DNA from 3 places in the Alkaliphilus metalliredigens QYMF genome. Region 3 is predicted to be linked to each of the others. Evidence: riboswitches for the same ligand, from Rfam matches in the RefSeq annotation. Region 3 holds a riboswitch; each other region holds the start of a gene.
The links. A riboswitch is a leader RNA that binds a small molecule or an ion and turns the genes downstream of it on or off. The one in region 3 is predicted to bind cyclic di-GMP.
Positions count from the first base shown of each region.

Region 1: linked by a shared signal. The riboswitch ahead of AMET_RS07250 (methyl-accepting chemotaxis protein) and the one ahead of AMET_RS24445 (EAL domain-containing protein) in region 3 are both predicted to bind cyclic di-GMP.
Region 2: linked by a shared signal. The riboswitch ahead of AMET_RS17115 (GspE/PulE family protein) and the one ahead of AMET_RS24445 (EAL domain-containing protein) in region 3 are both predicted to bind cyclic di-GMP.

Region 1 is NC_009633.1:1,526,249-1,532,696, forward strand. Features, by position in the region: gene AMET_RS07240 (HAD family hydrolase) at 1-471, shown strand; gene AMET_RS07245 (SIR2 family NAD-dependent protein deacylase) at 946-1,695, shown strand; cyclic di-GMP riboswitch class I at 2,006-2,094, shown strand; gene AMET_RS07250 (methyl-accepting chemotaxis protein) at 2,248-3,810, shown strand; gene istA (IS21 family transposase) at 3,926-5,494, shown strand; gene istB (IS21-like element helper ATPase IstB) at 5,482-6,225, shown strand; gene AMET_RS07265 (hypothetical protein) at 6,250-6,438, shown strand.
Region 2 is NC_009633.1:3,557,251-3,563,698, reverse strand. Features, by position in the region: gene AMET_RS17125 (B12-binding domain-containing radical SAM protein) at 1-66, shown strand, start outside; gene AMET_RS17120 (PAS domain S-box protein) at 230-2,515, shown strand; cyclic di-GMP riboswitch class II at 2,972-3,054, shown strand; gene AMET_RS17115 (GspE/PulE family protein) at 3,119-4,804, shown strand; gene AMET_RS17110 (type IV pilus twitching motility protein PilT) at 4,837-5,892, shown strand; gene AMET_RS17105 (type II secretion system F family protein) at 5,935-6,448, shown strand, end outside.
Region 3 is NC_009633.1:3,303,802-3,310,249, forward strand. Features, by position in the region: gene AMET_RS24445 (EAL domain-containing protein) at 1-2,857, opposite strand, end outside; cyclic di-GMP riboswitch class I at 2,984-3,069, opposite strand; gene AMET_RS16000 (SoxR reducing system RseC family protein) at 3,380-3,808, opposite strand; gene AMET_RS16005 (hypothetical protein) at 3,844-4,032, opposite strand; gene AMET_RS16010 (YibE/F family protein) at 4,106-5,236, opposite strand; gene lgt (prolipoprotein diacylglyceryl transferase) at 5,292-6,137, opposite strand; gene AMET_RS16020 (sigma-54-dependent transcriptional regulator) at 6,343-6,448, opposite strand, start outside.

The DNA.
Region 1 (6,448 bases), 1.8 Mb from region 3:
ATGATAAGTGTTGATATACCTGGACATGGTAAAATTGAAATTAAAAATTTAGTTTTAGATTATAACGGTACCTTAGCTAAAGATGGTATTCTAATCCCTGGTGTTCCAGAATTGATAGAGGATCTTTCACATTTGGTTGATTTATATGTCATAACTGCAGACACATTTGGAAGTGTTGAATTTGAAATGAAGGGACTTCCAATAACAATTATTGGGATTGAAACAAAGGATGAAAGAGAAGCAAAGCTAGGGCTCATTCAAAAACTGAGTTCAAGGGTTACGGCTTCAATAGGAAATGGCAATAATGATGCATGGATGCTTGAGGAATCAAGAATTGGAATATGTATTATAGGAGAAGAAGGATGTTCCATGAAGGCAATGAATAGTGCAAACATAATCATAAGTGATATTAAAAATGCACTTGAACTATTCATCTATCCAAATAGACTTAAAGCAACATTGAGATTTTGATTTTGGTGATTTGGAAGGAGCATATCCTGAAAATTCAGCTCTAAGTAACTTAATACATACCAGGAACTTAGATATTGAAAGTCAAATCAAAAAAGCTGGAATTTAAATTTCAGCTTTTTTGATTCGGAGTTTAAAATTTGAGTAATGAATTCATGGAGGGTCCTATTTCTGTTTGCCAGTTCTTTAGACTGAGTATATTCACAAAAACCAATATTCTGTATGTTTATCAAAATGATTGAAGGTTATTGTTTTTTAATTAATGGATAAAAATAAAATTTAATAAATTTCGTATATTTATAGCGGGTTGGGTATATTATGAATAGATCGTTACTATGGGTAAAGAAACATAAAAGGTAGATGGAAGATGAAAAAATATCGGTAAAAATTAATGTGATAATATTCAGATATATAAAGGGAAAATGTAGAAATCATAGAAGATATATAAATAGGAAAAAAGTACTAGGAGGAATTTAAATGAGTAGTGTATTCAATGGTGAAAGGATGAAGGATGGAGTCATCAAGCTGGCTTCCTTAATTAAAAAATCTAAGGACACAGTGATCCTGACTGGAGCTGGTATGGATACGGAAAGCAATATTCCTGACTTTAGAAGTGAAAAGGGATGGTGGCGGAGTATCGATCCAAGAACCGTGGCAAACATCGATACATTTTATGAAAACTATTCATTATTTCATGAGTTCTATGACATGCGATTAAGACTTTTAGTTGGCATTCAACCTCATAAAGGACACTATATTTTATCGGATTTAGAAAAAAAGGGAATGATCAGAAGCATTGCCACACAAAATGTGGCAGGGTTACATGTAATGGCTGGAAGTCAAAATGTATATGAACTTCATGGAAACATCAGAAAAATTCGATGTAACAACTGTAATCATGAGGCGAGTTTAGAGCGTTTCTTGGCGGTAGAGACTTGTGGATCCTGTGGTGATAAAGGCCTAAGACCTAGCGTGATCCTATTTGGCGAGACCCTACCACCTAAAGCCTGGGATTCTGCCTTGCGGGATATTCAGAAGTGTGACCTTCTGATTGTAATTGGAACAAGTTTAGAAGTGTATCCTGTGAATCATCTTCCGATGCTAACAAAAGGAAAGAAAGTTTTTATCAATAATGAAGAGAGGAGTACTGACTATGCCTTTGATTTAACCATCATAGGAAAGGCAAAGGAAGTACTAGAAGCGTTGAATCATTATCTATTATTGTAGCACTTTTTATGAAAACACATCATGATCTCCAGATCAAATCGGCATAGCTTGATAATCAAAGCCTTTATTTGTGAGTCTAAAGGCTTTCTACTTATGGGATTTTCTAATAAAGGTACTCCATATAATTGATTGTTTTTTATAAATTCTAAATATTTACCCTATTTATGTTATTATGTGTTAAAATATAGAAGTGAGAAATTAGTGGAAATTTGTCGAACTAAAGCAGATCTGAATGACAACTCTTAGAAGAGTTTGAATGGCTATTAATTCCTAATGGAGGAGTAGTGGTTAAGGGAAGGCGACACAATAAACTTGATAAAGGCAAACTTATTGAAAAATAAGGACGCAAAGCTATGGATCTAAGGGGATCTTTATTCCTATGATTGCCAGGTTGCCAAAATAAAACTAGAAATCATAGAACAAGTATGATTTGTGGGGATTTGTTTATGCAGGCACCTGGGTTTTTACATAAAAAGTGGGTGTCTTTTTATGTGGTTAAATAAGAGTAAAGTAAGGAATTTTATTTAAAATAAAATATGGGGGGGTTATTAAGTGAAAAGTATTAAAACAAAATTGATTGTCTATTTTTCTGTATTAATTTTATTTGTATCTGGAAGTTTTGCCATTGTTTCTTTAACTACAGCTGGAGATGCAGTTACACAAGAAGTAGACAAAGCTCTGGGATTATTAGCAGAAGAAGGGAGCCGGATGATAAACGCTAGAATTGATACTCACTATGTATATATTGAAGGACTTTCGACTAGAGATTTGATAAGTAGTGAAGAGGCTTCTTTAGAAGAAAAATTAACTTTTCTAGAAGTAATAGTCCAACAGCGAGAAGATTATATTAGGATAGGCATTGTTGGTCAAGATGGATTTCTTCATTTTACAGATTCTTTCAGGACTGATGATACTGGGATCGACGTAAATATGAGAGACTACTTTACTGACTCCATGGCTGGTCGTAGAGGCATGATGCCTCCCACAGTTAGTATAAATCCAGCAGACAATGGATCTGTAGTCGTAGCTTTATCTGCTCCGATATATAATACCAACAATGAAGTTATAGGGGGGCTTGTGGGCATTAAAGATGCCAACTTCTTAAATGCCATTTCTGATGACATGGGTTTTGGAGACATGGGGTATGCCTTCATGATCAATGGAGAAGGTACAGTCATAGCCTATCCAGACAGAGATAGGGTAATCAATCAATGGAATCCAATTGAAGAAGTGCAGCATGCTCCCACCTTACAGTCCATGGCAGGATTATTTGAAACAATGATTGAAGAACAAACTGGTGTCAGTAGCTATCAGTTTGAAGGAAATGATCTTTATTCGGGATACGCACCTATTGAAGGTACGGATTGGATCATGGCCATTACTGCAAATGAAGAGGAAGTATTAGGTGCTATTCCAAGACTCCAAAGAAGTATTACTTTAACTGCTGTTATTATTTTAGCCATCAGTATCGCTCTTTGTTATCTAATAGGAAATTCAATTGTAAAACCAATCATTTCAACTATAAGATATTCGGAGAGAATAGCTGATTTGGATATTACAGAAGATATGCCAGAAGTATTGATGAAAAGAAAAGATGAGATTGGTTCCTTAGCAACTGCATTTCAGACTATTACGGACAACCTCAGGGTGTTTATCAGGCAAATCTCAGACACTTCTCAACAGGTAGCGGCCTCCTCTGAAGAGTTAACAGCCTCTAGTCAACAGTCAGCTACAGCAGCCGATGAAGTAGCTAGAACTATTGAGGAAATTGCTAAAGGCGCTAACGACCAAGCAAAGGATACAGAAAAGGGCGTAGAGCATATTAACGAATTAGGTGACTTAATTGAAAAAGATCAGCAATTTATCAGAAATTTAAATACTTCTGCAAATGAAGTTATTAAATTAAAGGATGACGGACTAGAAATATTAAAAGAGTTGGTGAAAAAGAGCAATACGACGAATCAATCGGCAAAGAAAGTACATGAGATTATTGTCAATACAAATGAAAGTGCAGAAAAAATAGACAGCGCTAGTCAGATGATTAAAGATATTGCAGCACAAACAAACCTATTGGCATTAAATGCAGCCATAGAAGCAGCTAGATGTAACTGGTAAAATAAAAGGGAGAGATTTTGGCAAACAAAAACGGAGAATAATTTCCAATTTACTACAATAATAATATCCCTTCTGGTAGAATTAGTTAGCTAGTGACACCAGAGGAGGAATGAAATTGAAGGAGTGGAATATGTTTGCTGAAATCCAAGGATACAAGTCCAAAGGACTGAATAAATCACAGGTAGCAAGGAGGCTGGAGATCGACTATAAAACAGTACATAAATATTGGGATATGACACCAGATGAATTTGCAAGCTTAAGACAAAGAACTGAATCTAGAGAAAGGAAGGTGGACAAATATAAGGACGAAGTCTTAGCATGGATTAGAGAACATAGGGATTTATCAAGTGCTCAAATATATGATTGGCTAGAGGAAAAATATCATGTGCTGGACTTTAAGGATAGAACTTTACGACTATATGTCAATCACTTAAGGGAAGAACATAAGCTCCCTAAAGTAGTTTCAGCAAGGCAATTTGAGGAGGTGGATGAGCTTCCTATGGGATATCAAGCACAGGTTGACCTGGGCCAAATATGGCTAGATAAACCTGACAAAACAAGAATCAAAGTATATTGCTTTGGTATGGTTTTATCCCATTCCAGACATAAATACATCTATTGGATAGACAAGCCCTTTACTACCCAGACATTCATTGAGGCCCATAATAAAGCCTTTGAATATTTTGGAGGAATGCCTAAGGAGGTTGTTTATGACCAGGACAGAGTCCTAGTGGTATCAGAAAATCATGGAGATATCATATACACAGAAGGATTTCAAAACTATATTAATTCCCTTAAGTTTAAAGTGTACCTTTGCAGGGGTTATGACCCACAGAGTAAAGGGAAAATTGAAGCCGTAGTGAAATATGCCAAGTATAATTTTGCAAAGAATAGAACATTTGTAGATATTGACTCATTTAATGATGATTCGCTGAAATGGTTAGAAAGAAGAGGTAATAAAAAAGTCCATGAAACAACAAAGAAGGTACCGGCAGAAGTGTTTGCCCTGGAAAAGGAACACTTAAAGCCAATACCCACTCTATTTGTAAACACAACTAATACAAATAGTTTAACCTATCTCGTTAGAAAAAACAATACAGTTTTTTACAAGCAAAATAGATACCAAGTCCCTACGGGAACCTATTCTCCAGGGAAAGAGGTTAAATTAATTATTAAGAAAGATACCATGGAAATTAAGAACCAAGATACAGAACAGTTAATTATTGAACATAAAATCAGTCAGGATAAAGGAAAATTAGTGAAAATAGAGCACTATGATAGGAATGAGAGTAAACACTGTACAAGTCATGAAATCTACAACAAAGTGTTAAAAAGCTTAGACCATACTGAAAAGGCTAATGAATTTGTTGATGTATTAAAAATAGAGAAGCCAAGACACTTTAAAGATCAATTTGCCCTAATAATGAATACAGTAAAAAACCAAGACAAATCAATTGTTCAAAGGGCATTAAGCTACTGTATTGAAAGGAAATTGTTTAGCGCAGGGCTCTTGAAGGATGCCATACAGTACTTAAAACTTGAAGAAAACAGACAACTAAATAAGAAGTACTTTAAAGCTGACATAACTACTCCTTCAAAATATCAGGATTTAAAGCCTCAAGTACGAGATATTAGAGAATACATGAGTGCCCTGAAGGAGGATAAAAGAAAATGGAAAAATTAGAATCAATAAAGGATCACGCTAAAAAACTCAAATTGAACTACTTAAATACCAATGCAGATTCCATCGTTGAAAATGCTGACATAAACAACATTTCATATCAGAATCTTTTACTGTCAATATTAGAAAACGAAGTCGATCTCAGAGAGAAAAAGGCCCAGGAACGCAGAGTTAAGGCTGCAGGCTTTCCGGTACTTAAGACAATAGAAGAGTTCGATCTAACCTTTCAAAGATCGATTACCCAAAGACAAATCAATAGTCTTATTGAGATGGACTGGATAGATAGAATGTATAATCTAATACTTTTAGGCCCTCCAGGGGTAGGTAAAAGCCACTTGTGTATTGCATTAGGGTACAAGGCTGTAGAGATGGGCTACAAGGTTAGCTTCACCACCATGGACAATCTGATGCACTGTTTAAAAACACAGGAGATATCAAGAAAAAGCAAAGGGAAAATCAACAATGTTTTATCTTCTAGTCTTCTGATCATCGATGAGCTAGGTTACCTCCCCATATCAAGAGAAGAAGCGAACTTGTTTTTCCAATTAATATCAGCCCTTCATGAACAAACATCGTTAATTATTACCTCCAACAAAGGGCTTGAAGATTGGACCGAGTTATTAGGGGACCCCGCTTTAACCACGGCAGTGTTAGATAGAATCACTTACAGATGTGAGCTATTTAATATGACAGGTAAGAGCTATAGATTAGAACATCGAGAATCATTGTTTTAATAGATGAAGGAGGCGATTGTGATTATGTTGTTAAGAGAGAAAGATTTAAAAAAGTATTTGTTTAGCAGAAGGATAACTATCTCTGATGGCTTAAAGCAGGAATTATTAAATGAGTATGGATCTCCTGTAGAAGATGATGAAGGTCATATTTTCGAGTATACGGAGCAAGATATTTATGAGCAAATCAGAAAAGTCATAAGAGATAAAAACTAATATTCGTTTA
Region 2 (6,448 bases), 250 kb from region 3:
TACGTAATGGTGAATTTGTTTTATCGATATCAAATAAAGCGAAAAATTACACCAAATATTATTTAAAAATAACTTGTTGAAAAAATTGACGAATAATGATAAATTCGATCATTAATCAGAGAGAATTGTTATTAAAAAAGAAAAAGATAGAATTTTATGGTAAATAGTTATAGAATAGAAGTAGAGAATGCAAGGCATAAAATTGCTTTTAAACTCGGAGGTGCTTAGGGTGTTAAATGTAAATACTAATACCAATACCAATACCAATACCAATACTTATATGACCCTATTTGATGATGCACTAATCGGTATTTTTCATAGTACCTTTGACGGAAAGTTTACGTATGCCAATAAAGCACTCTCCACCATATTCAAATATGACTCACCAGAGGAAGTCATTTCTTCCATTGAAAGTATAGATACCCAGCTTCTTGCAAAAGAATATAATCGTGCAGAAATAGTGGAGCAGATAAGACGAACAGGTAAGGTGACGAACCACGAAGTAAAATATCAATGTAAAGATGGGAGTATTGTAAATGCCCTATTAAATATGCAGATCATAAAGGATATAGAGGGTAATGAATTGTATCTTGAAGGTTTTATCACTGATGTGACATCCCTAAAGGAAAAAGAAAAAAGACTTGAAGAAAACGAACAAATGCTTCAGGAATTAAACGAAGAGCTAGAAGCGACCCTACATCAATTAGCTGCAAATGAAGAAGAATTGCGTGCAAATTATGAAGAGCTAAAAGAGAAAGAAGCCATGAAAGAATCCTATGAATGTCTCTTTAATAATTCATTAGATGCCATTGTTCATTTTGATGAAAAAGAACGTATTATAGATGTGAATACAGAATTTATGCAGTTATTTGGCTATAAAATAGAAGCGGTTAAAGGCAAGCATATTAATGACATTGTTGATCCCTTCCAAAAAATAGAGGGGCATCTTACCTACGAGGCTTTGAAAAAGGGAGATTGTCAATTTCGAGAGACTGTGCGATTTGATAGATCTGGAAATCCAATTCATGTTTTTGTTAAAGGCGTACCCATTGTCATCAACAAAAGAACTGTTGGAGGCTATGCCATTTATACTGATGTCAGATTTATAAAAGAAGCAAAAAAACAGATTACAACACAACAAAAAATACTGGAATCTCTTTTCAAGTATTCTCCAGATGGGATCGTACATCTTGATATGAATTGTAAGATCCAAAAAATCAACAAGGCCTTTATAGATATATTTGGCTATACATCCGATGAATGCATTGGAAAAACCATCGATGAATTAATTACCAGCCAAGAGTATTTTGAAGAAGCTCAAGTGATTAATGACCTAGCTTCCCGAAATGAAAAAATAGAAGTGGATACCGTGAGAAGAACTAAGGATGGCACCTTAGTGGATGTTTGTATTAGGGGAGGCCCTATCATTATTGATGGTCAAGTGACTGGGGATCATGCTATTTATACAGATATTCGAGCCAGAAAAGAAGCTGAAGACCAAATAAAGTACTTAAGCTATTATGATAAATTAACGGGCCTATATAATCGCGCTTTTTTTGAAGAAGAACTGAAACGTCTTGACACCAAGAGACAGCTTCCCCTGGGCATCATCATTGGTGATGTCAATGGGTTGAAACTAACAAATGATGTTTTCGGCCACCTATCAGGGGATCAACTTTTAGCCAATACTGCACAGATCCTTAAAAAAGCCTGTCGTAAGGAAGATATTGTCTGTAGATGGGGAGGAGATGAATTTGCAATCCTCTTACCTCATATAGACAAAGAAGGGATTAAAAAGATCTGTAAGAGAATCTATCATCTATGTGAAGAATCAATGGATACACCCATACAAATCAGTATTGCACTTGGCTATGGTATTAAATATAAAGAGATCGAACCCATGATAGATGTGATGAAAGAAGCAGAAGAACAAATGTATCGAAATAAATTACTGGAAAGCAAGAGTAATAGAAGTCATATTATCAATTCTTTGCAAAAGTCATTATATGAGCGTAGTCATGAAACAGAAGAACACGCCCAGCGCATGAAGGAACTGAGTATTGTATTAGGTAAAAGTCTAAATCTTGATAATGATAAAATAAATGAATTGGGTTTATTGGCCATACTTCATGATATTGGAAAAATGGCTATTTCTGATGCTATACTGCAAAAACCAGGGCCACTTACGTCACAGGAATGGGAACAAATGAAAAGACATAGTGAAATTGGCTATCGGATTGCAGAAACATCTCCAGAATTAATCCATATCTCTAAGTATATTTTATATCATCATGAAAGATGGGATGGTGCAGGATACCCCCAGGGCTTAAAGGGTGACGAAATCCCTCTGCTCTCTCGTATTATTGCTGTGGTGGATGTATACGATGTCATGACAAATGCCAGGGTGTATAAAGAAGCCATTTCTCACCAGGAAGCAATCCAAGAGCTTATAAGATGCTCTGGCAGCCAATTTGATCCCACAATCGTTAACAAATTTATTCGACTTTTTAAGTGAAAAAACCCACGAGTTTTAAAGAACTTGTGGGTTTTTGACACAGAAAAATAGTGTAGTACAGGAGACGGTATCCTAAAATATTTCCCCGTCAATAAATAATGGAAATTTTAGTTAATTAATACCCAGCCTTAGACAGTGAAACCAGTATACAAATAAATAAATATGAATATGGGAAACTTTTGACGGTATATGTCGTGATAAAGTATAGGCAATATGTTGATTTTAAGAGGAATATATTGGATATAGTTCAAGATAAGGTTTGATTTACGCCGCTTTCAGTGAAAAAGCATCAGTGCTTTTACTAAAAATGTACGAAAAATACTTGGCTAGGTCAATAGGACTTTTTGCCGATTTTTTTCGTGTAGAAAAGAGGGTTTCGTTGTATAATGTAGAACTGTGTAATAGTAATAAGTGTTGGATATTGTTAATAGTTTGATCAAGTGAAGCATTAAAGCGAAAAATGTAGAGCAAATGAACTGCAGGTATACATGGACGCCTTAAACTGCAGGGATGTAGTGGCGTAACCGACTAACAATATTCAATTAGATTGTTAGTCTCTATTTTTTTGAATATAAATCGATTTCATGAACTGAGGAGAATAAAATGATGCAAAAAAATATGCGTTTAGGGGACATCCTGATTGAAGGAGGTTTGATAACAAAAGATCAACTTAATGAGATACTGAAGCTTCAAAAAATAAAGGGAAAAAAATTAGGAGAGCTTATCGTTGATGAAGGGATTTTAAAAGAAAGTCAGATTCTAGAGGTTTTAGAATTTCAATTGGGCATACCACATATTGATTTAAATAAATATCATATTAATCCTAAGGCAGTTAAGATGATTAATGAAAATATTGCTAGAAAACATAATTTGATTCCAATCAGTATGACTAGAGGTAAGCTTATGGTTGCCATGGCAGACCCTTTAAACTTGATTGCTATAGATGACGTGAAGATCATTACGGGAATTGACATTGAAGTAGTCATTGCTACGAAAAAGGAGATATTAAATGCTGTCAATAAATATTATGATGGTAAGGAGTATGCGGATAAAGCCGTTGAAGAGTTTAAAACGCAACATGAGTTAGAAGATATAGATGAGTCTGATAGTCAGTTAATGGAGGATGTTAATAATGCACCCATGGTAAGACTCGTTAATCAAGTTATTAGCCAAGCGGTGAAACTAGGAGCCAGTGATGTTCATATTGAGCCATTTGAGGAAAGAGTAAGAATTCGTGTTCGGATTGATGGAGAACTAAAGGAGATTATGTCTCCTGCAAAATCTACACACTCGGCAATTATCACAAGAATAAAAATCATAGGTAAATTAGACATATCAGAAAAAAGAATTCCTCAGGATGGCAGAGTAGAGACTATTATTGAAAATAGAACGATAGACATGAGAATATCAGTGCTACCAACTGTATATGGAGAAAAGGTAGTGATCAGAATATTAGATAGAAACAATATTATCGTAACAAAAGAACAGCTAGGTTTTACTGAAAGAAACCTGGAATTATTTGATAGAATTATTAAAAGCCCAGAGGGGATTATTCTAGTGACAGGGCCAACTGGAAGTGGCAAAACCACAACCCTCTATACGGTATTAAAGGATCTGAACCAAATAAATAAAAATATCATTACTGTAGAAGATCCTGTGGAGTACAGACTTGATGGCATTAATCAAGTTCAGGTAAATATAAAGGCAGGTTTAACATTTGTAACAGGCCTTCGCTCAATACTGAGACAGGACCCTGACATTGTATTGGTAGGTGAAATAAGAGATGCTGAAACTGCACAAATTGCTACTAGAGCTGCGATTACAGGGCATTTGGTTTTAAGTACTTTACATACCAATGATACGGCAAGCTCCATTTCTAGATTAATTGATATGGGAATTGAACCCTACATGGTTTCATCTGCTGTTGTAGGAATAATTGCTCAACGATTGATAAAGAAAATTTGCCCACATTGTAAAATACAGTATGAAGCTACTGACAAGGATAAAAAGTTACTAGGTATAAATGAACCTCTAAATTTATTTAAAGGGAAGGGGTGCAACTCCTGTGGAAATACAGGCTACTCAGGAAGAACTGCCATCCATGAGGTTATGGCAGTGAATAGAGAAATTCGCAATTTAATCAATCATAGGGCTGACATTGATGTCATTAAGGATAACGCCATAAAAAATGGTATGCAAACACTTCATGAGTCCTGTAAATTGCTTGTCATCAATGGGACAACTACCATTGATGAGTTATTAAAAATAACCTATGGCATCGACATATAGAAAAATACAAATTTTAAATGAGGTGAACAATCTTGGATATATTAGAGCTATTAACTAAAACAGTAGAAGCAAAAGCTTCAGATCTACATATTACAGTAGCTTCGCCACCTATTGTTAGAATCAATGGCAAATTAGTTAAAATGGGAGAAGTTAAACTGATGCCAGAAGATACTAAAAGAATCGTAGAGAAGATGATGAGCCCAGAGCAGATAATCCTCTTTCATGAAAAAGGTGAACTTGATTTTTCATATTCAAATCCAGGTTTAGGTAGGTTTAGAGTCAATGCATATAAACAAAGAGGAAGCTATTCTATGGCACTTCGTGTTGTGTCTTTGATAATACCAACAATGGAGGAACTGGATCTACCTCCGATAATAACGGAACTGTCGAAGAAAAAACGAGGACTGATATTAGTGACAGGTCCAACAGGTAGTGGAAAGTCCACGACCTTGGCAGCGATGATTAACTATATGAATGAAAATAGAAGTGAACATATTTTAACCCTTGAAGACCCCATTGAGTATTTACATAAGCATAACAAGAGTATTGTCAATCAAAGAGAAATAGGAAATGACTCTTACAGCTTTTCTAATGCATTAAGAGCAGCACTAAGGCAAGATCCAGACGTTGTTTTAGTGGGAGAGATGAGGGATTTAGAGACCATTGCCATTGCCATTACCGCTGCGGAAACTGGACATTTAGTATTATCCACTTTACATACAATCGGTGCTGCTAAAACAATAGACAGAATCATCGACGTATTTCCTCCCCATCAACAGCAGCAGATTAAAGTGCAACTGTCATCTGTAATGGAAGGGGTGATTTCCCAACAGCTCCTACCAAAAGCAGATGAATCTGGAAGAGTTGCAGCTTTTGAAGTCATGGTTAGCAATCCTGCCATAAGAAACTTAATTCGAGAAGGAAAAACCCACCAGATGCAAACTGTGATTCAGACAAAATCAAAGCTAGGAATGAAGACAATGGATGCTTCATTAATGGAACTGTATCATAAAGGAATAATTACTAGAGAAGCCCTACAAAAGCATGCAGTAGACTTAGATATGGTCAACCGTCAATTAGGTATTTAAAGGATAACCTTAATATTAAAGATAAGGAAAGGTGGTGATTCATTGGCGAGTACCTTTAAATATAAGTCAGTTACTAGTGAAGGGGGGAGTGTAGAGGGAACATTTACTGCAGAATCAAAAAATGAAGTGATCCGAATGATTCGCCAAAAACAGCAGATTCCTGTCAAGGTAGAAGAAACTAAGGACAAATCAAAAGAGGTAAAAGACCTTAACCTTTTTAAACAAAAAGTAAAAACCAAGGATCTCACAGTTTTTTGCAAGCAATTCTATACCATGTTGAATGCAGGGATGTCATTAACCAGTAGCCTAGAGGTGTTGATGGATCAGACTGAAAACAAAACATTGAAGGCTGTAATTGAAGATCTTTTTACCCAAGTTCAAAAAGGCGATATACTGTCAGATGCTATGAAAAAACACAAGAAAGTGTTTCCACCAATTTTACTTAACATGGTAGAAGCTGGCGAAATGACAGGAACATTAGACGATGTTTTAGAAAAAATGAGTGTGCATTTTGAAAAGGAGAATAAAATCAACTCAAAAATAAAGGGTGCCATGA
Region 3 (6,448 bases):
GAGGATCCAGCTGAAACTCATGAATTGTATTTTTTATGTTTTCCACAATATCTTTTTGGAAAAATTGAATCCCAGAATAATTAACTGACACCTTTATAGCTGGCAAGCCATCCTTCAACCACTTTTGATAGGTCTCACACACCTGCCTCAATATCCAGTTTCCTAGGGTAATGATAAAACCAGTTTCTTCTGCCAAAGATATAAACTCCTTAGGAGAGACCAGCCCCCAAGTGGGATGTTCCCATCTAATTAATGCTTCTGCACCTATGATTTCACTGGTTTGTAAGTTGACTTGAGGTTGATAATACACCTTAAATTCATTATTTTTTATAGCCCTTCTAAGGTCATTTTTCAGAGTAAAGGCTTTATAATTTTTTACATCCATCTTAGGAGAATACATTTCGTATCTGTTCTTACCAGCTTCCTTGGCCCGAAATAATGCAATATTCCCATGTTTTATAAGGGACTGAGTCTCTTGTCCATCATCAGGATAAATTGCCACTCCTACACTCATTGTAATATAAATTTCATATGGGTCGATCTTAAAGGAGCTAGAAAATAAATCAATGATCTTCATTGCAATGTTTTTATATGCCTCTATATCCTTTAAATTATAAATAAGAATACCGAACTGGTCCCCAGAGTAACGACAAATGCATCTTGTCTCTCCTAAAAAGTCCTTCAGTCGCCTAGCAGCCTGAGTAATCAGCTGATCTCCAAAACCCATTCCTAGGGCATCGTTAATGTATTTAAAATCATCTATATCCAACATCATCACAGCAAAGGTAGTCCCTTTTTCCTTGGCCTCTTGGCATTGATATTCTATTTTCTTTTCAAAGTGTAAACGGTTGGGAAGCTGAGTCATTTGATCGTGTGTGGCAATATGGTTCATTTTCTTTTGAGCTTCTACCCGTTCAGTCACATCTCTCCAATTTAATACGATGCCTTTTATGGAGGGTTCCTCCAATTGATTGTTCATAGTCAGTTCCACATAAATTCTTTTTCCAAGCTTAGTTTCTGCACTAATCTCTCTTTTGATATTCTTATTTGGTTCACTTAGAGCTACCTTGAACATCTTTTCAAGTTTAGGTTTTTCTATTTCCCAAGCAAATTCCATTAGATTTCGGCCTTCCATCTCTTTAGGTTGATAGCCAAGGATTTTTTCTACAGCTGGACTAATGTATTCAATGGTTCCATCGGGGCTGACGATTTCAAAAACATCACTGGAGTCCCGTATTAACACTTGAAATCGTTTTTGAATATGATTTATATTTTCTTGTATCCCTTGCATTTTCTTTACAAGTGCTTTCCTTTCAGTAATATCTTGGATGATTCCTCTTCTATATGTGAGATGACCTTCTAGATCAAATGTCATTTCTACTACCTGATAGATATGTCTTACAGAACCATCAGGTCTAATAATGCGAAATTCCATATCAAATGGTTGTACCTGAGGTGGATGCGCCAAGATATCTTCGATTAATTCCCGATCCTCTGGATGCACAAAATTTAAAAATGCTTCATAGCTTCCATCATACTCCTTATTTGTAATCCCATAAATGTGGTAGTACTCTTCCGACCAAGTGTTCTTATTCCTAATTACATCCATTTCCCAACTTCCCATTTTTGCCAACCGTTGGGCCTCTGCAAGATTCTTATAACTTTTTTCCAATTGAGTCTTCAATAACTTATTCTCTGTGATATCTTGTATCGTTCCTAATATCCCAATTACGACCTGGTCATCATCAAATATAGGCTCCCCCTTACTAATGACACATTTTTCTGATCCGTCCAGACCAATAATGCGATATTCAATTTCATAGGCCTTCCCCTTTAAGCATCCTGCTGTTGAATTTTGAACCGTGTCTTGGTCTTCAGGATGAATCAAGGTTATAATATTTTCGAACCGCTTCGTAAATTTTTGGGGGTCAACGCCAAATATCCGATAAACCTCCTCTGACCAAGAGAGTTCCTCGTTTCCTAAATCATAACGATAGCTTCCTACTCCAGCAACTTTTTGTGCATGATTTAAGTCTTTACCAATTCTTTTCAAATCATTTTCTATCAATTTTCGACCTGTAATGTCCTGTATAGTGCCTATCATTTTAATGGGCCTATTCATGTCATCAAATAAAACTTCAGCCCTTGAGTGGATATATTTTTCTTTTCCACCTGGGACCATAATCCGATATTCCTGATCATGGTCATTTCCCCTTAGGGCTTTCTCCATTGATTTTCTTACCACCTGCTGATCTTCAGGGTGTATAAATGTATAGACGCTCTCTATTTTATTATCAAATTCTTCTGTTGTGCGTTGAAAAATATCATAGACTTCTTGAGATCCGAAAAGCTCTTCACTTTGAAAATCATAGGTCCAACTCCCAATACTTAAAAGTTTTTGTCCATAGAAGACGTTTTCCCTTAACTGATTTAAGCTCTTTTCTAGTTTCATTCCTTTTGTGAGATCTAAAATGACTATATGCATTCCAATTAATGTTTGTTTTCTCAGAACCGGTAAGATGGTCATCTCTATATTCCTTATTCCCTTGGTTTGGGTGAATAAGTCTGACTTAATGGTTATTGACTCTCCTTTATGTAATTCTTCTACATATGTGAATTCTACATCGGTTTCCTCTGGTTTTAAGAATTCAAATATAGTTTTACCTTGCACATTAGGCGCTATGTCTTCTAATAGATGACAGAAGGACTCATTTGCTTCTATAATCAAGCCCTTGACATCACAAACAGCAGAGGCTATTGGAAAATCCACAACCCATTGGTGATATCCCTGCTTTAACTCCTTTAAGTTGCCACTACCCTTTATTTTTTCTAGTATCCCCATCCCTAATGTAGCCATTTGTTATCCCCCTTTTCATATTTGATGAAAAGCCTTACGTTATATAGTCACCATTACTACTCTATCATTACAAAAAATAAAATCGGCAAACCTGTGGTTGCCGACTTTTTATCAAATATAAACTCAATTGGCAACCCGACTATCATATCGTATAACGACTTAGACTCGTGGCTTTGCGTCACCATCTTTCAATGGTTTTGCCTTTACTAATATACAATTATATATTTTCAAGTACCATTACTACTTTTAAGTATGTATACTCAATTTAATCAGGACTATTTGCCTATATTTATATAACATAATATCACAAATCATTACATGCTACAATCATTTCCTACATAATACTCCTTCTTTTTCACAATATTTGCAATCAATTACTTAATCTCTTGCCCAGTAGAGTTCTCCAAGGTTAGACCCCTTCCCCCCACTATTTCTTAAATGTCCTGTAAATAAAGATAAAGGATAATTCTTATTCTCACATAAGAAATTTTCCTTTATCTTTTTCACTTCGAAAATCATTCATTAATAAATAACACTTGTAATTTCAATGCGCATCTCATTTTTATCTCTAATCCTTTTATCAATTCGATTAATTCCAAAATAAGCTAGTATTAAAAATATAAAACCCACTCCGATTCCAATTAATTCCTCCATGCCTTCGTAGGATAGAAGCTCTCCAATCCAAATTCCCAGTCCAATACCGAAAATCATGCCAATTAAAGGTACCATATAGACTAAAAAGGCAGCCTTTAACACTTTTTTGTTTTCCATGTTCAGCTTTACATACTGCCCCACTTGAGCTCCTACTTCATTGGTAGCTTTTACATAGGTTGCGGTAGGCGTACATCCTCCTTTACAGGAAGCACAACTCTCTCCACAGGCGCTTACTCTTTGAATCTCTATGGTTGCAATACCTTCTCCTACCTCCTTAACTACACCAATTTTTTCCATATGTTTCACTCCTTTTAAAATTCACTGTTAAAATTTCAATATTCAAATCCTCTGAGTTTTAAATTATCAATCATCCTTCCATCTTCATTATGCTTATATACATAGACTTCATCTTTTCTATAAACAATTTCCGAACAACAATTGCTACAAAAATAAGTAGCCTTGGATATTTTTCCGATGGTAGTGTCGTGACAATTAGGACACTTGATTACTTCATTTTTCACAGTATCTCCTCCAATTAACATTGCTCTTTAATGTCCACATGATTTAAAACAAAATAGTGTAGGAAATCTCACACTATTTTGCTTCTTCTTTTACTTTATCATCACCAAACTTCTCTCTTAATAATCCCGCCACTAAGGCCGTCAATGGGATGCATAGAATCAATCCGATACTTCCAGCTAAAGCTCTAATCACTTCTGTTGCAATTAAATCTAGATTGATGATTCGTGTAAAGGGATCTTCATAGGCCGTAAACAATAGTAGTAGTGGGATCATGCTACCTGTATAAGCCAATATCAACGTATTAGCCATGGTTCCCATAACATCTTTTCCTACATTCATCCCTGCCACAATCAGTTTTTGCGTTGTCATATTTGGATTAGCCAATCTAATTTCTTCCATTGAAGATGCAATCGTCATTCCTACATCCATTACTGCTCCCAAGGCTCCCATAATAATCCCAGCAAATAATAGCCCACTATAATCAAATTCAATTCCCTGTGGAATATACATTAGCATCATGGCCTCTTGAGAGGATAAGCCTGTTAATCTGACCTTTGTTCCTACGAAATAAGCGATGAGCCCAGCCACAAAGACGCCTCCCAGCACCCCTATAATAGCAGCATAGCTTTTTTTATTATTTCCTCCAACAACTAAAATCGTAAATATTGTTACCACTATTGATATGCCAATGCTCAATAATATTGGACTATATCCTGCCAGTAACCCCGGAAGTAATACTTTCATAATTAGTCCAATGGTTAGTATTAAAGTGATAATTGTTTTCAGCCCTTTGAAACCTCCAAGTAAAAGTAATAACACTACAAAGATAGCCAATACAATATAAATATAGGTATCCCTTGCATATTCGGAAATGTATACTGCTACTTCTCCATCAAGTTCTTCAATCGTAATTAATACACGATCACCAGGACTGACATCAATATCATAGGCTAAATTACCAGACAAACTATGAAGAATTTCAAACTCTTGTCCCTTATAGTCTCCAGATAATATTTCTAACTTCACAATTGTACTATCGAAAAAATCCACTTCTTCTTTATAACCTTCCTCTACTTCTTCTACCTCTAAAATTTTTGCTCTTTCAATAATTGGCTCTTCATCCAATTCTGCAGCAAATACAAAGGCCCCACCCATTGTCACTAACAGCAAAATTGTCAGTAGAATCCGTACAATATTCTTCATTTGTTAAGCGCCTCCTTACATTTACATAGGCTATCCCAGATAAATTTCTCAACTCTTAAAGAGAATGAATCCAATAGTAAAACATCACTGAAACAATCATAGCCGCCCCAATAATGAAATTAGCAGTCCATTCTATTTTTCCATCATGCACTGTAGGATTTTCCACAGTTGATTGTGTCTTTTGTTGCTTTTTCTTTAGCCAGTTCATCACTACCAATGTTGCCATAATGATTAAAACACTGTAGACATGTGCAATTGATATTGGCCCTGCAACCATTGGATTTGTTCTAAAGAACTCAATCACAAAGCGGTTAATTGAAAAACCAATTAGATACATCATGAAAATCTGTCCATCGTACTTAATGCTTTTCCGTTTATTCCAGAGTACAAGGAATAAAATATAATTTAAAATTGCTTCATAGATTTGAGCTGGATGTAATAATTGTGCCCCTACTTCCACACCCCAAAACCATGCTCTTGACATAGGAATTCCAAATACGTCACAACCGACTCTACCGATTGCTTGCCCTAGAATAATTGCCGGTGCAAATGCATCGGCTGTCTGCCACATAGGGATCTTATGCTTTTTCATATACCAAAAAGCAAATAGAGCTCCACCGATTAAAGCGCCTTGTATTGAAAGACCGCCCTCTTGAAGCATAAAGATTGCCCTAGGATGCTCTAAATAATAGGAAAAATTAAAGGCTAGTATATAGTTGAGTCGAGCCCCGATTACCCCGGCAATAATTGTGTATAAACCTAGATCCATTATCTTATCTTGATTGAGTCCCTTGCGTTTCCCCTCTCTTAACATCACTGACATTCCCGCTATCATTCCAATTGCAATTGTAATCCCAAATAGGTGAATATTAAATCCTCCTATGCTAAATAACTGTACCATTTTCATTCTCCTCTCACTACGATGTCCATTACAAAATTCATTACAACTTATATATGCAATATTGATGCCAAGTTTAAGAATTGAGATGTAGACTTTCTTTTTATACAAAAAAGATAGTAGCTCTTTATAAAGAGCTGCTATCTTTTTGATTATGTGTAGTGGTCTTTTCGCCTAATTCTGTGATACCTCGCCGGCTGAATCAAGTTCACTTTTTCAGATTATACTTTTCTATCCGATAAAGTAATGTGTGTCGGCTCATGCCTAATAATTGTGCTGCCTTTGTTTGATTGTGGTTTGTTCTTTCTAGGGCT